2 regions of the Rhizobium phaseoli genome follow, and region 2 is predicted to be linked to the other one. Evidence: riboswitches for the same ligand, from Rfam matches in the RefSeq annotation. Region 2 holds a riboswitch; the other holds the start of a gene.
What was found. Region 2 has a riboswitch for FMN ahead of AMC88_RS13765 (6,7-dimethyl-8-ribityllumazine synthase). Riboswitches for the same ligand answer to the same signal wherever they lie in the genome.

Region 1 (11,382 bases), 1.1 Mb from region 2:
CGGCGTGCTGGAAGGAAAATGATATGAGCAAGGTCAGCGGCAGCAACGGCGGCGACAGCAAGAATACCCTCTATTGTTCGTTCTGCGGAAAGAGCCAGCACGAAGTCCGGAAACTGATTGCCGGACCGACCGTCTTCATCTGCGATGAATGCGTCGAATTGTGCATGGACATCATCCGCGAGGAAAACAAGTCCTCGATGGTCAAGTCCCGCGACGGCGTTCCGACGCCCCAGGACATCATCAAGGTCCTCGACGAATATGTCATCGGCCAGCGCCAGGCAAAGAAGATCCTGTCGGTCGCCGTTCACAACCATTACAAGCGCCTGGCGCACGCCTCCAAGAACGGCGAAGTCGAGCTGGCGAAGTCGAACATCATGCTTGTCGGCCCGACCGGCTGCGGCAAGACCTATCTTGCCCAGACGCTCGCCCGCATCATCGACGTTCCCTTCACCATGGCCGATGCGACGACGCTGACCGAAGCCGGCTATGTCGGTGAGGACGTCGAAAACATCATCCTCAAGCTCTTGCAGGCGGCTGACTACAATGTCGAGCGCGCCCAGCGCGGCATCGTCTACATCGACGAAGTCGACAAGATTTCGCGCAAGTCCGACAATCCGTCGATCACCCGCGACGTCTCGGGCGAGGGCGTGCAGCAGGCGCTTCTGAAGATCATGGAAGGCACGGTCGCTTCCGTCCCGCCGCAGGGCGGCCGCAAGCACCCGCAGCAGGAATTCCTGCAGGTCGACACGACGAACATCCTGTTCATCTGCGGCGGCGCTTTCGCCGGCCTCGACAAGATCATCTCCGCCCGCGGCGAGAAGACCTCGATCGGCTTCGGTGCGACCGTCAAGGCCCAGGACGATCGCCGGGTCGGCGAAGTCCTGCGCGAACTGGAGCCAGAAGATCTGGTCAAGTTCGGCCTCATCCCGGAATTCATCGGCCGTCTGCCGGTTCTGGCGACGCTCGAGGATCTCGACGAGGATGCGCTGATCCAGATCCTGTCCGAGCCGAAGAACGCGCTGATCAAGCAGTACCAGCGCCTGTTCGAGATGGAAGACGTCGAACTGACCTTCCACGAGGACGCGCTGCGCGAAATCGCCCGCAAGGCGATCGTGCGCAAGACCGGCGCCCGCGGTCTTCGCTCGATCATGGAGAAGATCCTGCTCGACACGATGTTCGAACTGCCGACGCTGGAAGGCGTGCGCGAGGTCGTCATCTCCGAGGAAGTGGTGCGCGGTTCGGCCCGTCCGCTTTACATCTATGCCGATCGCCAGGAAGAAAAGGCCAACGCGTCGGCGTGACCTTGGACTTTCGCACGATTCTTTTGGGGGCTTGCCATTGGCAGGCCCCTTTCTATTTGAAAAACCATGCGAGGCGCTGTTAGTATTTGCGGTGGGGACCGGATATGCCTTTGCCGATGTTGTGCAAGGGTCATGCTTGGCAATGATGCGATGATCTCGTAAGCCTGTTGCTGGCGTTGTATTTTAGCCTGGTCGGAAGTGGTAAGCGCCGGTCCAGCCACGGGCTTCATAGTGTTGGCGTTCCGTTGTAATAAAGCTGTCACATCCGGGGAACGCGGGCGTTAGCGTGGCTTGAAAAGCGTAGTGAGAACCTCCACTTGTAGAGCCAAGTGAGAGCCGGCCGGTCCCAAGCGGCCGTGCAGAGAGCCCGGTAACGGGACGATGGAAAGGACAAAAAAATGACGAAGAAAACGTCTGTAGCGAGCAGCACTGCCTACCCTGTTTTGCCTTTGCGCGACATCGTGGTGTTCCCGCATATGATCGTGCCGCTGTTCGTCGGACGGGAAAAATCGATCCGTGCGCTCGAAGAGGTCATGGGCTCGGACAAACAGATCATGCTGGTGACGCAGATCAACGCCAGCGACGATGATCCGGACCCTTCGGCGATTCACAATGTCGGCACGGTGGCCAATGTGCTGCAGCTCCTGAAGCTGCCCGACGGCACCGTCAAGGTTCTCGTCGAAGGCCGCGCGCGCGCCGAGATCGATACCTATACCAGCCGCGAGGATTTCTACGAGGCGCTCGGCCATGTGCTCGAGGAGCCCCACGACGATCCGGTCGAGCTGGAAGCTTTGTCGCGCTCGGTCGTTTCCGAATTCGAGAGCTATGTGAAGCTCAACAAGAAGATTTCCCCCGAAGTGGTCGGCGCTGCCAGCCAGATCGACGACTATTCCAAGCTCGCCGATACGGTCGCATCGCACCTGTCGATCAAGATCACCGAGAAGCAGGAGATGCTGGAAACCACCAGCGTCAAGCAGCGTCTCGAAAAGGCTCTCGGCTTCATGGAAGGCGAGATCTCGGTCCTGCAGGTCGAAAAGCGCATCCGCTCGCGCGTCAAGCGCCAGATGGAAAAGACCCAGCGCGAATATTACCTCAATGAGCAGATGAAGGCGATCCAGAAGGAGCTCGGCGACGGCGAGGAAGGCCGCGACGAGATGAGCGAACTGGAAGAGCGCATCGCCAAGACCAAACTGTCCAAGGAGGCCCGTGAAAAGGCCGATGCGGAGCTGAAGAAGCTGCGTCAGATGAGCCCGATGTCGGCCGAAGCCACCGTCGTGCGCAACTATCTGGACTGGCTGCTCGGCATTCCGTGGGGCAAGAAGTCGAAGATCAAGGCCGATCTCAACAATGCCGAAAAGATCCTCGAAGCCGATCACTTCGGTCTCGACAAGGTCAAGGAGCGCATCGTCGAATATCTGGCCGTGCAGGCCCGCGCCACCAAGATCAAGGGCCCGATCCTGTGCCTCGTCGGCCCTCCTGGTGTCGGCAAGACCTCGCTCGCCCAGTCGATCGCCAAGGCGACCGGCCGTGAGTATGTCCGCATGGCGCTTGGCGGCGTTCGCGACGAAGCCGAAATCCGCGGTCACCGCCGCACCTATATCGGCTCGATGCCCGGCAAGGTCATCCAGTCGATGAAGAAGGCCAAGAAGTCCAACCCGCTCTTCCTGCTCGACGAGATCGACAAGCTCGGCCAGGACTATCGCGGTGATCCGTCTTCGGCCTTGCTCGAGGTGCTCGATCCGGCGCAGAACTCGACCTTCATGGACCATTACCTGGAAGTCGAATACGACCTGTCCGACGTGATGTTCATCACGACGGCGAACACGCTGAACATTCCGGCGCCGCTGATGGACCGCATGGAAATCATCCGTATCGCCGGCTACACCGAGGATGAAAAGCGCGAGATCGCCAAGCGGCACCTGCTGCCGAAGGCCATCAAGGAACATGCATTGCAGCCGGAGGAATTCTCGGTCAGCGACGACGCCCTGATGGCGATCAGCCAGCAGTATACCCGTGAAGCCGGTGTCCGCAGCTTCGAACGCGAATTGATGAAGCTCGCCCGCAAGGCGGTCACCGAGATCATCAAGGGCAAGACGAAGTCCGTTCACGTGACGGCCGCCAACATCGCCGATTACCTGGGCGTCCCCCGCTTCCGCCACGGCGAAGCCGAGGGCGAGGATCAGGTCGGCGTCGTCACCGGCCTGGCCTGGACGGAAGTCGGCGGCGAACTGCTGACCATCGAAGGCGTGATGATGCCGGGCAAGGGCCGCATGACGGTCACCGGCAATCTGAAGGACGTGATGAAGGAATCGATCTCGGCAGCGGCCTCCTATGTCCGCTCGCGCGCCGTCGATTTCGGCATCGAGCCGCCGATGTTCGAAAAGAACGACATCCACGTGCACGTGCCGGAAGGCGCGACGCCGAAGGATGGCCCCTCGGCCGGTGTCGCCATGGCGACCGCCATCGTTTCGATCATGACCGGCATTCCGGTCAATAAACACGTGGCCATGACCGGTGAAATCACCCTTCGCGGCCGTGTGTTGCCGATCGGCGGTCTCAAGGAAAAGCTGCTCGCAGCGCTTCGCGGCGGCATCAAGAAGGTGCTGATTCCGGAGGAAAACGCCAAGGACCTGGCGGAGATTCCTGACAACGTGAAGAACAGCATGGAGATCATTCCGGTCTCCCGCATGGGCGAGGTGATCAAGCATGCGCTGATCCGCCGGCCCGAGCCGATCGAGTGGGACGGCACGGTGGAAACGCCTGTGATCACATCGGTCGAAGGCCTTGATGACACGGGCGCAACCATAGCGCATTGAGTGGCGCTTGCCACATTTATGCCCATTTGGCGCAAAAGACGCCAAAAGGCTGGCGGAAACGCCAGCCTTTTTTGTGAAAACGTCATGGAGACGCTTGCTTTTCCTTGATTTGCAGGGCTTTTGGGTTCCCGGCGGGCCTGATGAAACCTATTCTGCGCCTAGCTTACATTTGAGTCGTTTCATACCATTTAGAAAGGGGTGGAAACATGAACAAGAATGAACTCGTGTCCGCAGTGGCCGAAAAGGCAGGACTGACGAAGTCTGACGCGGCTTCCGCTGTCGACGCGGTTTTCGACGTTGTCCAGGCTGAACTCAAGAACAAGGGCGACATCCGCCTCGCAGGGTTCGGCAGCTTCACCGTTTCTCATCGCGCAGCATCGAAGGGCCGCAACCCGTCCACCGGCGCTGAAGTCGACATTCCGGCTCGCAACGTGCCGAAGTTCACGCCCGGCAAGGGCCTGAAGGACGCCGTCAACGGCTGATCTGAGATTATCCGCCAGCCGTAAACGAGACCGGCTGCGCAGGATTTGGAAGGGGTTCGGCATTGCCGGACCCCTTTTGCTTTGCGAGCCTTTTGCTTCGCCGGGCCTTTTGCGTGAGTGGCCCTTGCCGCCTTCCGGCCTTTGATCTACGACATTTCTGTTCTCAGGGCGGGGTGAAACTCCCCACCGGCGGTAAGGGTTGCGGCCCGAGCCCGCGAGCGCTTTCCCAAGCCGACGCTTGGGAGGGGTCAGCAGATCCGGTGCGATTCCGGAGCCGACGGTCAAAGTCCGGATGGAAGAGGATGAGCATGGCCGCGTGCGGGGCAGGGGACTGCCAGCGTCAGCGTGCTGTCGCTCGTTGCGTCCTGATTTGTGTTGGTCCTGGTTTCGGATGAAAGACATGAATCAGAATTCCTTTGCAGTCTCGCAATCCCGCGCCCTTGCCGGCGCAACCTTCATGGTGCTTGGAGGCGTGGCCTTTTCGCTCCTCAACGTCGTCACCCAGTGGCTGACCATGAAGCTCGCCTTTCCCCCGGCCTCGGCAGCCTTCTGGCAATATGCCTTCGCCTTCCTTTTCTCCTTGCCCTTCCTGCGCAAGGCCGGCCTCTCATCGATGCGCACCAACTATCCCTGGCGGCATGTCGTGCGCGTGGTCCTTGCCGCACTCGGCGTCGAGGCATGGGTTTCCAGCCTTGCCGCGGTGCCGATCTGGCAAGCGATTGCGCTGGTCATGACCTCGCCTTTCTTCATCATCCTCGGCGCCCGCCTGTTTCTCGGCGAGCGCGTCGGCGGCGCCCGTTGGGCGGCAACCGCTGTCGGCTTTGCCGGAGCGATGATCATCCTGCAGCCATGGTCCGACAGCTTCACCTGGGCAGCCTTGCTGCCCGTGCTCTCCGCTCTGCTCTGGGGCGCCTCTTCACTGATCACCAAGAGCCTGACCGGCATTGAGAAGCCGGAGACGATCACCGTCTGGCTGCTGGTGCTGCTGACGCCGATCAACGGCGGACTGGCGCTTGCGGCGGGCTTTGCCGTGCCGATGGGCGCGACGCTTGCTCTCTTCCTTCTGGCAGGCCTCCTGACGGTTGTGGCGCAATATCTGCTGACACTTGCCTATGCCAGCGCCGACGCCGCCTATGTGCAGCCCTTCGACGATCTGAAGCTGCCGCTGAATGTGCTCGCCGGCTGGCTGTTCTTCGGCTATGCGCCGGCCGGTTATCTTTGGCTCGGAGCCGCCCTCATCCTTTCCGCTTCGCTCTTCATCATGCGCAACGAGATGCGCAAGGAGCGGAAACTCGCCTGAATTTGTCAGGTACAAAATGCCGCTTCTGTCATGCCTCTGTCATGCCGCTCCCGCAAAAAATCCTTGTTTCGAATGTTCGACACACTTGGGGGATGTCATGACATTTTCATCGCGCAAGGCAGCGCTTGCTGCCGTGCTTCTCGCATCCGTTGCCTTCCCGGCCGCGGCCGAACCGGTTTTCAACCGTATCGCCTCTTACCCGGTCGCGCAGAACCTGCCTGCTGACAAGGATAAGCTCACGCCGACATCGGCCGAAATCATCACCGCGACCGACGACGGCAAGACGCTGATCTACAGCGACAGCCCGCTCGGCGCGATCGGCTTCATCGACATCACCGACGCCAAGGCGCCGAAATCAGGCGGCGCGCTGATGATGGACGGCGAGCCGACATCGGTCACCTCGAGCGCCGGCAAGGCGCTCGTCGCCGTCAATACCTCCGAGAGCAAGGCGAAGCCATCGGGCCGTCTGGCGATCGTCGACGTGGCGACGAAGAAGATTGAGAACACCTGCGACCTTGGCGGCCAGCCGGATTCGATCGCTCTCAACAAGGACAGGACGCTCGGCGCCATCGCCATCGAAAACGAGCGTGACGAAGACGTCAATGACGGCAAGATCCCGCAGATGCCGGCCGGCGACCTCGTCGTCTTCCACGTCAAGAACGGCACGGTCGATTGCGGCACCATCAAGCACGTGGCGCTGACCGGCCTCGCCGGCGTTGGCCCTGAGGACACGGAGCCGGAATTCGTCGCCTTCAACGGCCTGAACGAGATCGCCCTGACGCTGCAGGAAAACAACGAGATCGTCATCATCGACGCCAATTCGGCTCACGTAAAAACGCATTTCTCTGCCGGCAGCGTCGATCTTTCCGGCATCGACACCAAGCGTGACGGCGCGCTGAAATTTACCGGCGAATCCAAGGGCGTGCTGCGCGAGCCGGATGCGGTGAAGTGGCTGGACGACAACCGCCTCGTCGTTGCCAATGAAGGTGATTACCAGGGCGGCTCACGCGGCTTCACCATCTTCGACAAGACGGGCAAGCTTCTCTACGAATCGGGTGCATCCTTCGAACGCGCCGTCGCCCATATCGGCCATTATCCGGAAAGCCGGTCGGGATCGAAGGGCGTCGAGCCGGAAGGCCTCGAAGCCGCCAAGTTCGGCGACGACCAATATTTCTTCCTGCTCGCCGAGCGCGCCTCGGTCGTCGGCGTCTACAAGGATACCGGCGCCGATCCTGAGCTCGTGCAACTGCTGCCGTCGGGCATTTCGCCGGAAGGCGGGGTAGCTATTCCTGAGCGCAATCTCTTTGCCACCGCCAACGAGCTCGACCTCGGCAAGGATGGCGGCGCGCGCTCGCATGTGATGATCTACGAGCGTGCGGAAGGCGAGAAGACCTATCCGCAGATCGTCTCCGCCGATAAGGACGGCAATCCGATCGGCTTTGCGGCCCTTTCCGGCCTCGCCGCCGTTCCCGGCAAGCCGGGCATGCTCTATGCCGTCAGCGACAGCGTTCTCGGCTCGCAGCCGACGATCTATACGATCGATGCCGGCAAGAAGCCGGCGGTCATCACCGATGCGCTCGTCGTCAAGCGTGACGGCGCTCCGGCCCAGAAGCTCGACCTCGAAGGCATCGCGGTCGCCGCCGACGGTTCCTTCTGGCTGGCCTCGGAAGGCTACAGCGAGCGCCTAGTCCCGCACGCCCTCTACAACGTCAATGCCAAGGGCGACATCAAGGCTGAGATCGCCCTGCCTAGGGAATTCGCCGCCAACGAAATTCGCTTCGGTTTCGAAGGTGTCACCATTATCGGCACCGGCGACGACGCTACGCTCTGGATGGCGGTCCAGCGCGAGTGGGCTGACGACGAGAAGGGCTTCGTCAAGCTCGTTTCCTACAATCCGAAGAAGAAGGAATGGGGTGCCGTGCGCTATCCGCTCGACAAGACGGAAAGCGGCTGGGTCGGCCTCTCCGAAATCTCGGCTCAGGGCGACAGCGTCTACATCATCGAGCGCGACAACCTCGTCGGCGATGCCACCAAGCTGAAGAAGCTCTACAAGGTGGCGATCTCGGAACTGAAGCCCGCCAAGCTCGGCGGCGAACTGCCGGTCGTCAAGAAGACCGAAGCCCACGACTTCCTCGGCGAACTCAAGAGCGCGACCAACGGCTACGTGCTCGACAAGCTCGAAGGCTTCACCTTCGACGCTTCAGGCAAGCCCTACGCCGTCACCGACAATGACGGCGTCAGCGATTCCTCCGGCGAGACGCTGTTCTTCCCGGTTGATCTCAGCGCCACGAACTGAATTGTGATAGACGGGATAAAAAGAGAGGCCGGGCGAAAGCCCGGCCTCTCTTTCTTGATGCAGAGGATCCACGGGGTGTCCGCATTCGCAGCCGGAAGGCGAAGGCATCCGACTGAAGAACGTTTGCAAAGCAGAGGGCTTCGGCATGGATGCTTGGGTCAAGCCCGAGCATGACGGAGATTGGTGGGACGCGACTGGCAGGAGGCGAGATGTTGTAGCAATTTCAACAGCTTGCGGGTGCCGTGAAGTTGGAGTTTGGCATGGACGCTTCCCCACACTCCGTCATCCTCGGCCTTGAGCCGAGGATCCATGCTGCGGCCTCTCACGCGTGCGGGTCCATGCTCGGCTCAAGGCCGCGCATGGAGGAGAGGGGCTGCCTTCAACAAGGGCGTTCACCGATGCTTCCCGCAGCCCTCACAAAGAAAGCTCCAGCCCTACCAGCGCTGATGCACATGCGGCGCGATCAGCCGCGCATAGATCTCGCGTGTCGCCGCCATGACATCGGCCGCAAGCGGCGCCAGATCGGCGGCGGCCGCGTTGGCTCGCGCCTGTTCGCCGTTGCGGGCGCCGGGGATCACGACGGTGACGGCGTCGCTCATCAGAATCCAGCGCAGCGCGAAGGCCGCCATGGTGGCGCCGGCAGGCACCAGCTTGCGCACCTCTTCCACCGCCTGCAGGCCAATCTCGAAGGGCACGCCGGCAAAGGTCTCGCCGACATCGAAGGCTTCGCCGTGGCGGTTGAAATTGCGGTGGTCGTCGCTGGCAAAATGCGTCTCGCGGCTGATCTTGCCGGAGAGCAGACCGCTTGCGAGCGGCACGCGGGCGATGACCGCCACGTTTTTGCGGCGTGCTTCGGCAAAGAACAGGTGGTCGGGGCGCTGGCGGAAGATATTGTAGATGATCTGGATGCTAACGACGCCGGGATATTCGATCGCCTTCAGCCCGTCTTCGACCTTTTCGACGCTGACGCCATAGCCCTTGATCTTGCCGGCCTTCTGCAGCGCGTCGAGACTATCGAAGACCTCGGGCTGATAGAACACCTCACGCGGCGGGCAGTGCAGCTGCACGAGGTCGAGGCTGTCGACGGCAAGGTTCTTGAGGCTACGGTCGATGAAACCTTCGAGGTTTGCCTTGGTATAACCTTCGGCGACATGTGGATTGAGGCGGCGGCCCGCCTTGGTGGCGACCATCGGGCGCTCGCCGCCACGCGTCTTCAGCACGTCGGCAATGATTTTTTCCGAGCGGCCGTCGCCATAGACGTCGGCTGTATCGATGAAGGTCATGCCGGCATCGAGCGCGGCACTCAGCGCCGCGCGTCCGTCGGCCTCGCTGATATCGCCCCAGGAGCCGCCGATCTGCCAGGCGCCGAAGCCGACATTGGTGACGGTGAAGGGCATGCGGCCGAAAGCATGGTGTTTCATGACGAAATTCTCCCAAAGCATGTTGCCCGGAAGTGTGCAGCGGTTCCGGGATAACGACATGCGTAAAAACAAGGAACTAAAGCGCGTCGCTCAATGCGACGCGCTTTAAGTGATGAAAGATGTTGGCCTATCAGCCGGGCGGTTATGCGGCAATTGCCGATCCGGGCTTGATCGGTCGCCTCGATGAAATATCGTCAGGTTATAAGGCTTCAACCGCAATGGATGGAAAGAAAAGACTATGGAGATCAAACCCGCCGGCTCCCGCCCCTCGATGAAACCGCCGGCCGATTATTTCACCGGCGCCGTCCGCCAGGACCCGCTGATCGAGCCGCCGGCGCCCGCCCGGGTGCGGGCGACCTCCGTCACCTTCGAACCCGGCGCCCGCACGGCCTGGCATACCCATCCGCTCGGCCAGACGCTGATCATCACCTCGGGCAAGGGGCTTGCCCAGAGCTGGGGCGAGGAAATCCGCGAAATCCGCGCCGGCGACACTGTCTGGTTCGCGCCCGGCGAGAAACATTGGCACGGTGCTTCACCGGACACGGCAATGACCCATATCGCCATTCATGAAGCGTTGGACGGCAGACATGTCGACTGGATGGAGCATGTCAGTGACGAGCAGTATGCCGGCAAGGCGTGAGCCTTTCCAGCAAGCCGCGGGCCGATCAGAGCCGCTTCAGGCAATAGGAAAAATGCGCGTGTGATTCGACCGTCAGGAATTCGAATTGCCAGCCGTAGTCCTTGCAGAATTTGGTCACCGCCTCGACGACCCCATAGACGATCGGCTTGACCGTATTGCCGGTGCAGAAATCGTGACCGGCAATGCGCCCCGTCCGCTTCACCTTCTTTTCACAGAGCAGCAGCTCCTGCCAGGTGAGCTCGAAGGAATGGTCGGTATCGATATAGGCCCAGTCGAGAAAATCGTCCTCGAACTCGGCCAGCTTTTCGAGCGAGGTGCCCTGCATCAGATGCAGCCGTCCGGCTGCGATCTCGGCCGCGAACTGCGTGTGGATCGAATCGAGGCCGGAGCTGTAGCGGTCCATCGACCAGGGATCGATCAGGTAGAGTTGCGCCGGGCGATTCTTTTCCAAGATCTCCGCCGTATAATCGCCGAAGGCTGCCCCCACTTCGACGCCGATGCCGCCGTTCGGGATGCGATAGAGCAGCTCGCCGCGATCCGGCAGCAGCCGGGCGTTTTCCATGTGGTGGGCGCTGAGCGGCGTGCGCGGCATGCTGGCCCTGAGCGCCTGCCTTTCTTCACGTGTCTTCATTTCTGATCTCGGGATTGGGGCGGCTGGCGGCCCTTATGCGGTTGAAAGGAAGGTAGGAGCAGCCGCTGCGGATGACAACGGCATGACAAGAATTTGCTTCTTTCCCACAAAGCGTTAAGTTTCGACTGTGAACTGGCGAAAGAGCCCTGGGAGGAGCGATTTCATGAGACGGATGTGGCCTGAAGAGTTCAATGCCATCATTGCCGATGCGGAGGAAGTGATGCTGGAATCGTCCGACGAGCCCGGCGGCGAAGCGCCGCTGCACAGGAAGGCGCTGAAAGCGCGCATCGCCATGGAAGATTACGAGCGAATCTGGCCGCTCGCCGAGATGCGCTTCCGGCTGGGCGAGGGACAATTCGCCGGCAAGGCCATCACGCTCATCACCACCAACCCGCACTACCATCCCTGGCATCCGAAGGATGGCGGCAGCATCGAATCGGTCTCGGACAGCGGCCGCCACTACAAGACGGATTATCTCATCGTCCATTTCCTGCT
Region 2 (11,382 bases):
GTCGACGTGCAGCACCTCCCCGGTGACACGCGGCGCTTCGGTCAGGAAGACCACCGCATCGACAATTTCATCGACATTGGAAATGCCCGTCATCGGCGAGAGCGTCGCCAGGAAATCCTTGGGATTGTCCTTGTGCAGAGGCGTGTCGACGACGCCGGGGGCGACCGTGTTGACGCGAATTCCCTCGCTTGCATATTCCATCGCAAGGTTCTTGGAGATCGCGTCGATACCGCCCTTGGTCATCATCGAAACCGAGGCGGAGAAGCCGGCGATCGGATGGTCGATCAGCGGCGTGGTGATGCTGACGATGCTGCCACCCGTCTTCTGGGACAGCATCTGCCGGATGACCTGTTGGGTCAGGTGGATGAAGCCTTCGAGATTGGTCGAGGAGAGTTTACGGAAATCGGTCATCGTGTAGTCGATGAAGGGCTTGGTCAGGAAGATGCCGGCATTGTTGACGAGCGCGTCGATCGAGCCGAAGCGGTCGATTGCGGTTTTGGCGACGCGCGAGGCGGTCTCGGGATCACCGATGTCGCCGTCGACAAGGGCCAGCCTGTCGGAAGCTTCGAGAGCATCCGAGGCGCTGACCTGGCGCGAGGTGGCGACGACGTTGTAGCCGCGCTCTACGAAGGCGTTGACGAGGCCTGCTCCGATACCCTGGGAGGCGCCCGTGACGATGACAGTCTTTTGCTTGGTCATGTTGAACTCCATTGATCTGGTTCGGGCAACGCGGGCCATGCACAGGCGGGGTCGCTCGAGATGGGGCCGCTGCGATCGCGCCGCCATCGGGTTGTTGATTGTTTTCGCAAGGTGAATATGGCGAAAACCGCACTGCTCGATTAGATGGAAATATCTGGATTCTCTTTTGCATCAATGCAAAAATAGGAGCATGGCCGATCTCAATGACATCGCTGTTTTCGTCAAGGTGGCGCAGTATGGCAGCTTCAGCCGCGCGGCCCATTCGCTCGGCATGCCTGTTTCAACCGTCAGCCGCAAGGTAACCTCGCTCGAGGAGCAGCTTGGCGTGACGCTGATACAGCGGACCACCCGCAAGCTTAGCCTCACCGCGCAGGGCCGGGCCTATTACAACAGATGCAGCGAGCCGCTTTCCCATCTCCTCGATGCCGAGCAGGCGCTGACCGAAACGCAGAGGAAGCCGGAAGGTCTCCTGAAGATCTCCGTGCCCGTTATCTTCGGCCAGGAGGTCTTCTACGAATTCATCTCCGATTTCCTAAAAGTTTTCCCCGAGATACAGATCGATCTTTTCGTCACCAATCTGTTCCTCGATCTGGTCGCGGAGAATATCGACCTGGGCATCCGCTTCGGCGAACTGAAGGATTCCACCATCGTCGCACAGCGGCTCGGCAAGAGCGTGCGCTATCTGGTTGCCGCTCCGGACTATCTCAAGGGCAGGGCGCCTCCTTCGAAGCCGGAGGACCTTGAGGATCATCGATGCGTGCTCCTGAACGGCCGCAACGGTGAGGGCGAATGGCATCTCGTCAGCGGCCGCAAATCGGTGGATCTGCGCGTATCGGGGCCGATATCGAGCCGCGATTTCGATGCGGTCAGCGCCTTCACTTATCGCGGCCACGGCATCGGACTCCTGCCTTCGACCTATTGCGACGAGCAGATCCGAAGAGGCGAGCTCGTCCGCGTGCTGCCGGACTGGTCGTCACCGGAAATCTTCGTGCACGCCGTCTATCCCACTCGCCGCTTCCTGCCCCTGCGGCTGCAGGTCTTCCTCGATGCCCTGAAGGCGTGGAAAAGCCCCTTGTGGCTGCCATTGCACTGAGATCGCGGGATTGGCGTTGCGAGAGGGGTGCTCGGAAAAGGGACCTGAAGGATGCACGCGACGCATCATCGGAGGCGACCGATCGCGACAACTTCAGAAAGCCGAGTGCCATCACCGAAAATTGAAGCTCAACGCGTGGCGGCGCGGCCGGCCCCGATCAAGCTGTGGTACAGTCTGCCGGCTTGAGAATGGCGCGGGGATCTGCCGATGCTGACGTCGCTTGCGGTGCTCATGGGTCTTTCCGGTGTCGTGCCGACGGCGCAGGCTGCGGCAAACGAGGTCGACGTGACGCTGGTGCTTGCCGTCGACACTTCGCGGTCGATGGATTTCGAAGAGATCGGCATCCAGCGCGACGGTTATGTCGAAGCGCTGAAACACAAGGAATTCATCGACGCGGTGAGGGGCGGGCTCACCGGCCGCATTGCCATCAGCTATTTTGAATGGGCGGGTTATGTCGTCCAGGGTTCGGTGATCGACTGGCAGGTGATCGCGACGGAGCAGGATGCTATCGCCTTTGCCGACAGGATCGACGCTCGGCCGATCGCCACGCAGCGACGCACGTCGATCTCCACCGCGATTACCCAGGGCGTCAGCATGATCATTGCCAGCCCCTTCCGCGGGAGGCGGGAGGTGATCGATGTTTCCGGCGACGGTCCGAATAATTCCGGCAATCCCGTCACCCCCGTCCGCGACAAGGCGGTGGCGTCAGGCATGGTCATCAACGGTCTCGCCCTCATGCTGCGGCCTTCCGATGTGCCTGACGGGCTGGACAAATATTATGCCGACTGCGTCATCGGCGGCCCCGGCGCCTTCGTGCTGCCGGTCCGCAAGATCGAGGACTTTGCCGTCGCCGTGCGCCGCAAGTTGGTGATGGAGATCAGCGGCCTGTCTGCCCCGGCAACGGTACAGCCGATCGCCGGCACGGAGCCGGCCACCGACTGCCTGATCGGGGAGAAACAGTGGCGGGAGTTTTTCGAGCGGTGATGCCGGCGGGCCGAGGCTCCGCCTTTGGCTGGCGGGCCTCTGGACGAGGGACGCCGGAGGATGCCGCTCCCATAGGGGGCGTTAGATAACCGCAAGTATTATTGGACCCACCTATAGCGGCAGTTCCTTGCCGGCCTGTTCGTTGACCATATATTCGGCATACCAGTCCGGCCAGTTCTCGTCGTGCTTGCCGCCGTTGCGTTTCTCGTGTTCGCCGTGGGCGGCGGCGGCGCGGCGCAGGGCAGACGCCAGGTCGCTCGACGTGGAGAAGGCCGTCTCGTCGGCATCGATGCGTCCCGGCAGTCGCGTGGTGACTTCCTGGAACAGCCAGCCGTTGCCGTCGGGATCCTTGAAGGAAGCGAAGGAGCGGTAGCTGCGATGCTCGGGATCACGGCCTGCGATCCTCAGCCGTCCGAAGAGATAAGGTTCGTCCTTGCCGGCATAGACGCCTGATGCGTCATGAAACACGTCGCTGACCTCGACGCCGCGGGCGATCAGATCGCGGCGGGCGGCGTCGATGTCGGAGACGACAAGATAAAGGCCCTGGGCGGAGCCGGGCGCCGCAGCGGTGATGTTCTTGCCGAAGATGATCGCGCAGCCGGAGCCCGGTGGCGTAAACTGGATCACCCGGAAATCGGCATCATTGGTGAAGTCGGCGTCGAGCCGCCAGCCCAAGCCGTCATAGAAACGTTTGGCGCGGTCGACATCGGAGACGGGGATGACGACCACCTCGAGCTTGGTATCGACAGGCCGCGTTTTCGGATTTGCGATGGGGGGTTCACTGCGCATTGCATTGCTCATCTTCAGCTCCTTGAGGTTTGGACGCATTAAGAATGGCGATACATGTCGGGGTCGAGTGGATCACAGCGCGGCGAGGGCGTCGAATCAATTCTTCCGTCTGGGGTGGCGGGTATCTGCGGTCTCGCAGCGAGGCGGCGGGCGCTGTCGCCGCCGCCTTCTGTTCGTCGCGCCGCGGTTATGCGGCGAGAGCGGCGCGCGTCTTGCCGATCATGAGGGCGGCCCGCGCCGCCTCGCGGCCCTTCTCGACGAAGTGCGCGCGGTAGATCTGGGTGTGGTGTTCCGTCTCCTGATACTGATGTGGCGTCAGCGAAACGGACAGCACCGGCACGCCGGTATCCATGCCGGCGCGCATCAGCCCGTCGACAACGGCCTGGGCGACGAATTCGTGGCGGTAAATTCCGCCGTCGACGACGAAGGCGGCGGCGATGACGGCGCTGTAGCGGCCGGTGGCGGCAAGATCACGCGACAGCAGCGGCATTTCGAAGGCGCCGGGTACATCGAACACGTCGATCTGCTCAGCTGGAATAAGCTGCTGGAAACCTTCGAGCGCACGGTCGACGATATCGGCGTGCCAGCCGGCTTTGACGAAGGCATAACGGGTGGGTGTCATGGTAATCTCCTTTGGCGTACAGACACGTCACCCAAGGCGATCACGAACGTTCGCCGGCAGCCGGGGAGGGCAGCAGGAACGCACGTTCTCTTTCATCCGGACTATGACCGTCGGCTCAGGCATCTCACCTGATCTGCTGACCCTTCCTTATGGAAGGCGCTCGCGGGCTCGCAATTGAAACTGCATACCGCCGGTAGGGACTTCCACCCCGCCCTGAGAACGGCGCGGACAATAGGGGCAAGGCGAGAGGCTGGCAATAGGGTTTCGTCGTCGAAGACCCGCGGTGGCCCCCAACCTCCATCATTCCAGGCCTTGAGCGTGCAATCCCGCCAATAAAGGCAAGGGAGTTGCGCGGCCTCAGCCGAAGGTCTTGCTGAGCGCGCACTTCCCCCTACCTTCCAGGAGGGCTCACGCCAAACCAGCATGACACGCCGTCCCGCATGAGGCGGGCAGGCCATCGCACCACGGGAGGGAGACATGCCGGAAGCTTTCGTCGTTCACCGCGAAGCGCATATCGCAGCGCCGCCGGCGGCGGTGTTCGCGCTGATGACCGATCCGGAAAAGATCCTGCGCTGGATGGGGACGGAGGCCCAGGTCGAGCCGCAGCCGGGCGGTCTCTATCTCGTCAACGTCACCGGCGCCCGCTTTGCGCGCGGCTCGTTTCGCGAGGTGGTGCCGGTGCATCGCCTTGCCTACAGTTTCGGCTGGGATGGCAGCGAGGTGGTGCCGCCGGGCTCGAGCCTGGTCGAGATCGATCTGATCGAGCAGCCCGACGGGACGCTCCTGCGGCTGACCCATAGCGGTCTGCCGAGTGCCGAGCAATGCGCCGGCCATGCGGAAGGTTGGGCGCATTATCTCGGCCGGCTGACCGAAGTCGCCGCCGGACGCGACCCCGGTCCCGATCCGTTTTATGGCAGAACATGAACGGGTTTTTGCAAGGCATCGAAACGTCCAACGGCCTCTCGTCACTGAAGGGACGGCCTCCGCGACCGCGGTTGGCGCGGCCGCAAAGATGAACGCCCAATTCATCGCAGGTTCAATTTGGCGGCCCTAGAGTCGGTGCGGCTGGATTGAAATGGAGTTCTCGATGAAGGTACTTTTGATCGCGGCTGCCGTGCTCGCTGGCAGCCTCTCGATCGGCACAGCTGAGGCGATGCCGACCGGGACAATCAAAGTTCAGAGCAATGTCACACAGGTCGACTACGCCTGTGGTCGCGGTTGGCATCTGACGCGCTGGGGCGAATGCCGGCGGAACTGGCGACGCCCGCCGCCGGTGGCCTACTATGGCGGCCCGCCGCGCTGGGGCTGGGAACGGCGGCATCACCGCTATTGGGATGGTCCGCGCTGGCGCGAGGAGCGGCGTTGGGACCGCGACCGTCGCTGGGACGATTAAGGGCCTCGATCAGAGGCATGTCGATGGAGGCCGGCGCGATCTCGCCCGGCCTCTTTTCACGAGATTTCGAGCCTCAATGTTCAGATCCGGCTGACAAGCCAGTGCTTGCCGTCGATCAGCTCTTCGAGTTCGGCCGGATCCTTAACGCCGAATTCGAACCATTCGACGAGTTCCTTCGCCTTCAGACGGCTTTCGTCCGCCGTAAACTCGATTCCATAGCGCGCGCACCAGCGCCGCAGGATCGACGTCAGCAGAGTCATGTCTTTTCCGTCCAGCGGATCTTTCGGCCAGAATGTCGTGCCCATCGCAACCCCTCAATCGCGGAGACCGACATTACATTGGAATCAAAGCCGCGCAAGTTTAAAGTGTTATTTTTCTGATTTCCACCGACGTGACGGATTATTTGACGGTGTTGTTGCCTGAAAGCCGAGGGGAAGGCGGGCGCGGAAGCGTCGGCTTGCGGAGGTTTGCCGGCGATGTCATCCTAAATTATGGATCTGCCTTTTTCCCTTGCCTGGCTGGTTGACGAGGCCGCTGCCTCGCCCGGTCCCGAACGGTTCCTCGCCGAGCTCGGGCGCCGGCTGCTTGGCGACGGTCTGCCGCTTGCCGGCGGCGCGCTGACGCTTTCGGTGCCGCATCCGATCATCGCGCGGCGCACCTGGCTCTGGCGGGCGGAGACCGGGGCCGTAATCGAGGCGCTCGCCTTCGCCGCGGCCCCGCCCATCGAGGCCGGGCGCGAGTGGCTGGCCGGGCTCGGGCCGGTATGGGAGGAAAGGATCGGAGCCTCGCCGGAGAACCCGCTGCTTGGCTGGGCGGGCATCGGCGATGAAAAGGGGACGGGCGCTTTCGGCCCGGCCGAGGCGGACCGTCTGCGCGACGTGGCGCGCTTTGCCGCCGCCCCGCTCTCCGCCCTTGCGGCACGGGAGGCGCGGGCCGCCCTGCTCGAAGCCTATCTCGGCCGGCGCAGTGCGGCGCGGGTGCAGGCGGGGGCGCTTGCGCGCGGCACCGGCGAAACCATCCGCGCGGCGCTTCTCTGCGCCGATCTGCGCGACTTCACGGCGCTCTCCGAAGTGACGGAGCCGCACGCAATGATCACCACGCTCGATGCCTGGTTCGACCGCGTCGCCGGTGCCGTGCACGCCTTCGGCGGCGAGGTGCTGAAATTCATCGGCGACGGCGTGCTGGCGATCTTCCCCGTCACGCCTGCCGCGGATAAGGCGCAGGGGGACCGCGATGCCTGCGAGGCGGCGCTGAGGGCCATCGCCGCCAGCCGCGCCGGCATGGCCCATCTCGACCAGGTTCGCCAGGGGCAGGGGCTGACGCCGCTGCCTTTCGGCGCCGCGCTGCATTTCGGCGAAATCCTGTGGGGCAACATCGGTGCGGCCGACCGGCTGGATTTCACCGCCATCGGCCCCGCCGTCAATCTTGTCAGCCGGCTCGAGGGGCTCTGCAAGCCGCTCGGCCGCAGCGTGCTGATCTCCGGCGCGGTAGCGGCGAACACGACAGCGGCGCTCGTGCCGCTCGGAGAACACGCCTTGCGTGGCATCGCCGATCCTTGTGCGGTCTTTACCCTGCCCGAGGATTGACCTCAGCGCTGATGCTGCCGAAAGGCGCAGCAGATGCGGCGGTTACTCGCGGCCGCGGCCTTCTCCGCTTCGTGAAACTCCGGCGAGAATCATGATTGTGAAACTCCTCTTTTTTGGCTAAAGCCTGTGCGCACATCGAATGGGGGCAAACATGACTCGATATACGCGCAAATTTTTATCCGTGCTGGGGATGTCCGCAATCCTGGCGGCAGGCGCCGCGCATGCTGAAGACAAGACGGTCTCGATCGTCGACGACCGCGGCGTGACCGTCGAAGTCCCGGCGCAGCCGAAGCGCATTGCCTCGATTTCCTATTTCGCCGACGACGTCGCGCTCGCGCTCGGCATTAAGCCGGTCGCCAGCACCTATATGACGGCAGGCCGCGAGCCGGGCTTCCTGCTCGGCCTGACCGCCGGGATGAAGCAGATCGGCCAGCGCGCCAAGCCCAATCTCGAGCTTCTCTCCGAAGCCAAGCCGGATCTGATCATCGCGATCCGCCGCTATACGGTCGGCAATGCCGCGCAGCTGCAGAACATCGCGCCTTACGTCGCCTATAATATGGAGCTGCTCGAAGAGAGCTACAGCGAGACCGCCGCTCTTTCCAAGCTGCTCGGCAAGCCCGAGCGCGGCGAGCAGCTGAACGCCGATTTCCGCAAGCATCTGGCGGAGTTCGCCGCAAAGGCGCCCAAGGACAAGCATCCGCGCTTTCTGATCATGTGGGGCGGCGCAACGCCTTTCGCCTTCCACACGGAAAACACTTCGGCCTCGATCGTCGCTGCGATCGGCGGTGACAATATTCCCGGCCCGAAGACGCCGGGCGGCGAGTTCGGCATCGATCTCAGCCTCGAAACCATGCTGGAGAAGGATCCGGAGGTGATCTTCGTTTACGATTCCGGCCCGGATCGTCCGCATGAAGGCAATCCGATCTGGTCGCAGCTGTCGGCGGTCAAGAACAACCGGGTGTTCTATGTCGGCGACCAGTGGGTCGAGACCAATGGTCCGATCGCCCGCGAAATCGTGCTGCGCGAGGCCGCGCACTACCTCTATCCCGACACGTTCCCGGCCGTCGACGTCAAGGCGGAAGCCGCCAAGCTGATCCCGGCCGAACTGCAGAACTAAGCCGGGGACAGACCGGCGATGAGCCCCCGGCAATCATTCATGGCCATCGGGCTCATCGTCATCGCCGCCATCTTGGCGGCGATGTTCGGCTTGCTGATCGGCGCCAAGACGCTGTCGATTGAGACCGTCATTCGCGTGCTCCTGGCGCCCGACGGCAAGGTCGAATCCATTCTCGTCTGGACGCTGCGGCTGCCGCGCAGCCTGACGGCGGCTGCCGGTGGGGCGGGCCTTGCCGTTTCCGGCTATGTGCTGCAGACGCTGACGCGCAATCCGCTGGCCGATCCCGGCATCACCGGCGTCACATCGGGGGCGGTCGCGCCGATCGTCTGCTGTTTCGTCTTCCTGCCGTTGGTATCGCCGGGCTATTATCCCTTCATCGGCCTTGCCGGCGGGCTTGCGGCAGCCTCGGTGACGTTCTGGGTGTCGCATGGCGGGCAGGGGCGGCCGCTGCAGCTGGCGCTCGGCGGCGTCAGCGTCTCGCTCTTCCTGGGTGCGATCACCACCTATGTGCTGCTTTTGACCGGGCCGCAATCGGCATCGCTGCTCTTCTGGCTTGCCGGCGGTTTCCAAGGGCGCACCTGGTCGCATCTCTTCTACATGCTGCCCTGGACGATCGCCGGCGTCGCCGGCGCGCTCTTGCTGCGGCGCGTCATCGCCATGTTCATGCTGAGCGATCATGCGGCGGCCGGCATGGGCCTGCAGCTCGGCCTGTGGAAGCCGCTTATCCTCGTTCTCGCCGTCCTTCCGGTCGCCGGCGTCGCGCCGGTCGCCGGACCGGTCGCGTTCGTGGGGCTGGCCGCTCCCCACATCGCCCGGCTGCTCAAGCCGCGCGGCACGGGATGGGAGATTGGGCTCTGCGCTGCCCTTGGCGCGCTGATCGTCACCGTCGCCGACGTCTTGGCGCGCAGCATCGCCATCCCGCGCGAGCTGCCCGTCGGCATCGTCACCGCGCTGCTTGGCGGCCCTGTCTTCATCTATCTCGTCCAGCGCGGGCGGCTGAGCCTAGCGGGTGAGACCCGATGAGCGCCCCGGCATCGACATCGGCCTCTTCGCCGGGCTTCGGCATGGCCGCTGTGTTTGCTGTGTTGGCGGTCCTGTCGCTGGCAGCGGCGATCTTCCTCGGCGTCGCCGATATTCCGATGGGCGATGTCGCGGCCGTCTTGATCGGCGGCGGCTCGGCGGAAGCGCGGCTGATCATTCTCGATATCCGGTTGCCGCGCATCGCCACCGGCATTCTGGCCGGCATTCATTTTTCGCTGGCGGGATATCTGCTGCAGACGATCACCCGCAATCCGCTGGCCGATCCGTCGCTGATGGGCGTGTCGCAGGGCGCGACGCTGTCGGTGACGATCTTCCTGCTTTTCACCGTCTATATCTTCGAGCCCGGCTCGAACACGCTGGCCGAACTGCCGGTCGCCTGGCTGCCGGCGGCCGGGCTTGCCGGCGGTCTGCTGGCCGGCGGCGTCATCTATCTCCTGGCCTTCCGCCTCGGCCTCAGCGCGCTGCGCATCACGCTCTGCGGCGTGGCGGTCGGGGCGGTTCTGCATGCGGTGGCGATCGGCCTCATCGCCGGTTGGGGATCGGCCCGTATCGAGATCATCCTCGAATGGCTGTCGGGCAGCCTTTATGCCCGCAGCTGGGATCACGCGCTCTTCCTGCTGCCCTTCACCATCGCCGGGATCGCCATGCTGCCGGTCATCTACCGGCCCTTGACGCTGCTGCAGTTCGATGCATCCGTCGCCCGTTCTTTCGGGCTCGGCTATAAGAGACAGTTCTCGCTCGTGCTGATGGTATCCTGCGCGCTTGCGGCAAGCGCGGTCGGCGCCGTCGGCCCTGTCGTTTTCATCGGTCTCGTCGTGCCGCATCTCGCCCGTTTCCTGGCGGGACGGAATTTCTTGCTGTCGCTGGTGCTGACGATCGTGCTCGGCGCCGTCATCGTCACGCTCGGTGATCTTATCGGCCGGCTGCTCGGCCAAGCCGAGGAAATCCCGATCGGTGTGGTCACGGCCGTCTGCGGCGTGCCGCTCCTGCTCGCGCTGCTGCGCAAAACCATGTGAGGCCGAAATGCCCTTGTCCTGTTCCGACCTCTCGGTGATGTACGGCCAGCGAAAGGCGCTCAGCGCCTTCAGCCTTTCGCTCGAAAAGGGCGAGATCCGGGCGCTGATCGGCCCGAACGGCTCGGGCAAGAGCACGGCGCTGCATGCGCTGGCCGGGCTGATCCGGCCGGCCGGGGGCCGGGCGTCGCTCGGCGGCGTTGCTGTCGCCTCCATGTCGCGCCGCATGCTGGCGAAGAGGCTTGCCTTCCTGCCGCAGCAGCCGACCGCGCCCGACGAAATGACCGTCGCCCAGCTCGTGCGTCAGGGCCGCTATCCGCATGTCGGCCTGTTCCGCTCCTATGACAGACGTGACGAAGACGCGATCGGATGGGCGCTCGAAAGCACCGGCCTGTCCGGGCTCGCCGACCGCAGCCTTCGGGATTTGTCCGGCGGCGAGCGGCAAAGGGCCTGGATATCGGCCGCTCTCGCCCAGGAAGCGGAGATCCTGCTGCTCGACGAGCCGACCTCCTTCCTCGATATTGGCTACCAGGTGGAGGTGCTCGATCTCGTGCATCGGCTGAGCCGGGAAAAGGGCGTGACCGTCGTCATGGCGATCCACGACATCAACCAGGCTGTCGCCATCAGCGACCGCATCTCGCTGCTCGAAAAAGGCGAGCTCCGATTCGACGGCGCCCCGCGCGAGCTTGCCGAACGCGGGCTGATCCAGGAAATCTTCCGCGTCAGAGGCCGTTTCGTCCAGGTTGCGCCCGACAGTCCGCCGCATTTCGATGTCGAGCTGATGCGGCTTCAGCGGCCCGACACCGGGTCTAGCGCTTCACCAGCCTGAAGACGATTTTCGTCTGAGTATAGTAATTCAGCGCATCTGCGAAATCAGGCGTCCAGCCGTCGGCGACGAAGGGAATGAAGCCGTCATATTCGAGCTTGCGGGCGGAGACGTCGAAGCCCGCCTTTTCGAAGGCGCGGCCGTAGTCGGTGATCGATCGGTCCTGGACGACGGTGTTGGTGCGGTTGGCGACGAGTTCGCGCCATTTCGGCCAGAGCG

Region 1: linked by a shared signal. The riboswitch ahead of AMC88_RS08175 (DMT family transporter) and the one ahead of AMC88_RS13765 (6,7-dimethyl-8-ribityllumazine synthase) in region 2 are both predicted to bind FMN.

Annotation. Positions count from the first base shown of each region.
Region 1 is NZ_CP013532.1:1,678,818-1,690,199, forward strand. It holds gene clpX (ATP-dependent Clp protease ATP-binding subunit ClpX) at 24-1,301, shown strand; gene lon (endopeptidase La) at 1,700-4,117, shown strand; gene hupB (DNA-binding protein HupB) at 4,324-4,599, shown strand; FMN riboswitch at 4,755-4,907, shown strand; gene AMC88_RS08175 (DMT family transporter) at 4,991-5,899, shown strand; gene AMC88_RS08180 (esterase-like activity of phytase family protein) at 5,997-8,195, shown strand; gene AMC88_RS08185 (aldo/keto reductase) at 8,630-9,616, opposite strand; gene AMC88_RS08190 ((R)-mandelonitrile lyase) at 9,855-10,256, shown strand; gene AMC88_RS08195 (class I SAM-dependent methyltransferase) at 10,282-10,887, opposite strand; gene AMC88_RS08200 (hypothetical protein) at 11,051-11,382, shown strand, end outside.
Region 2 is NZ_CP013532.1:2,821,712-2,833,093, reverse strand. It holds gene AMC88_RS13785 (SDR family NAD(P)-dependent oxidoreductase) at 1-699, opposite strand, end outside; gene AMC88_RS13780 (LysR family transcriptional regulator) at 890-1,792, shown strand; gene AMC88_RS13775 (DUF1194 domain-containing protein) at 2,000-2,776, shown strand; gene AMC88_RS13770 (VOC family protein) at 2,888-3,577, opposite strand; gene AMC88_RS13765 (6,7-dimethyl-8-ribityllumazine synthase) at 3,753-4,187, opposite strand; FMN riboswitch at 4,268-4,412, opposite strand; gene AMC88_RS13760 (SRPBCC family protein) at 4,665-5,111, shown strand; gene AMC88_RS13755 (GCG_CRPN prefix-to-repeats domain-containing protein) at 5,275-5,580, shown strand; gene AMC88_RS13750 (hypothetical protein) at 5,661-5,885, opposite strand; gene AMC88_RS13745 (adenylate/guanylate cyclase domain-containing protein) at 6,072-7,166, shown strand; gene AMC88_RS13740 (ABC transporter substrate-binding protein) at 7,318-8,283, shown strand; gene AMC88_RS13735 (FecCD family ABC transporter permease) at 8,302-9,306, shown strand; gene AMC88_RS13730 (FecCD family ABC transporter permease) at 9,348-10,340, shown strand; gene AMC88_RS13725 (ABC transporter ATP-binding protein) at 10,348-11,166, shown strand; gene AMC88_RS13720 (class I SAM-dependent methyltransferase) at 11,147-11,382, opposite strand, start outside.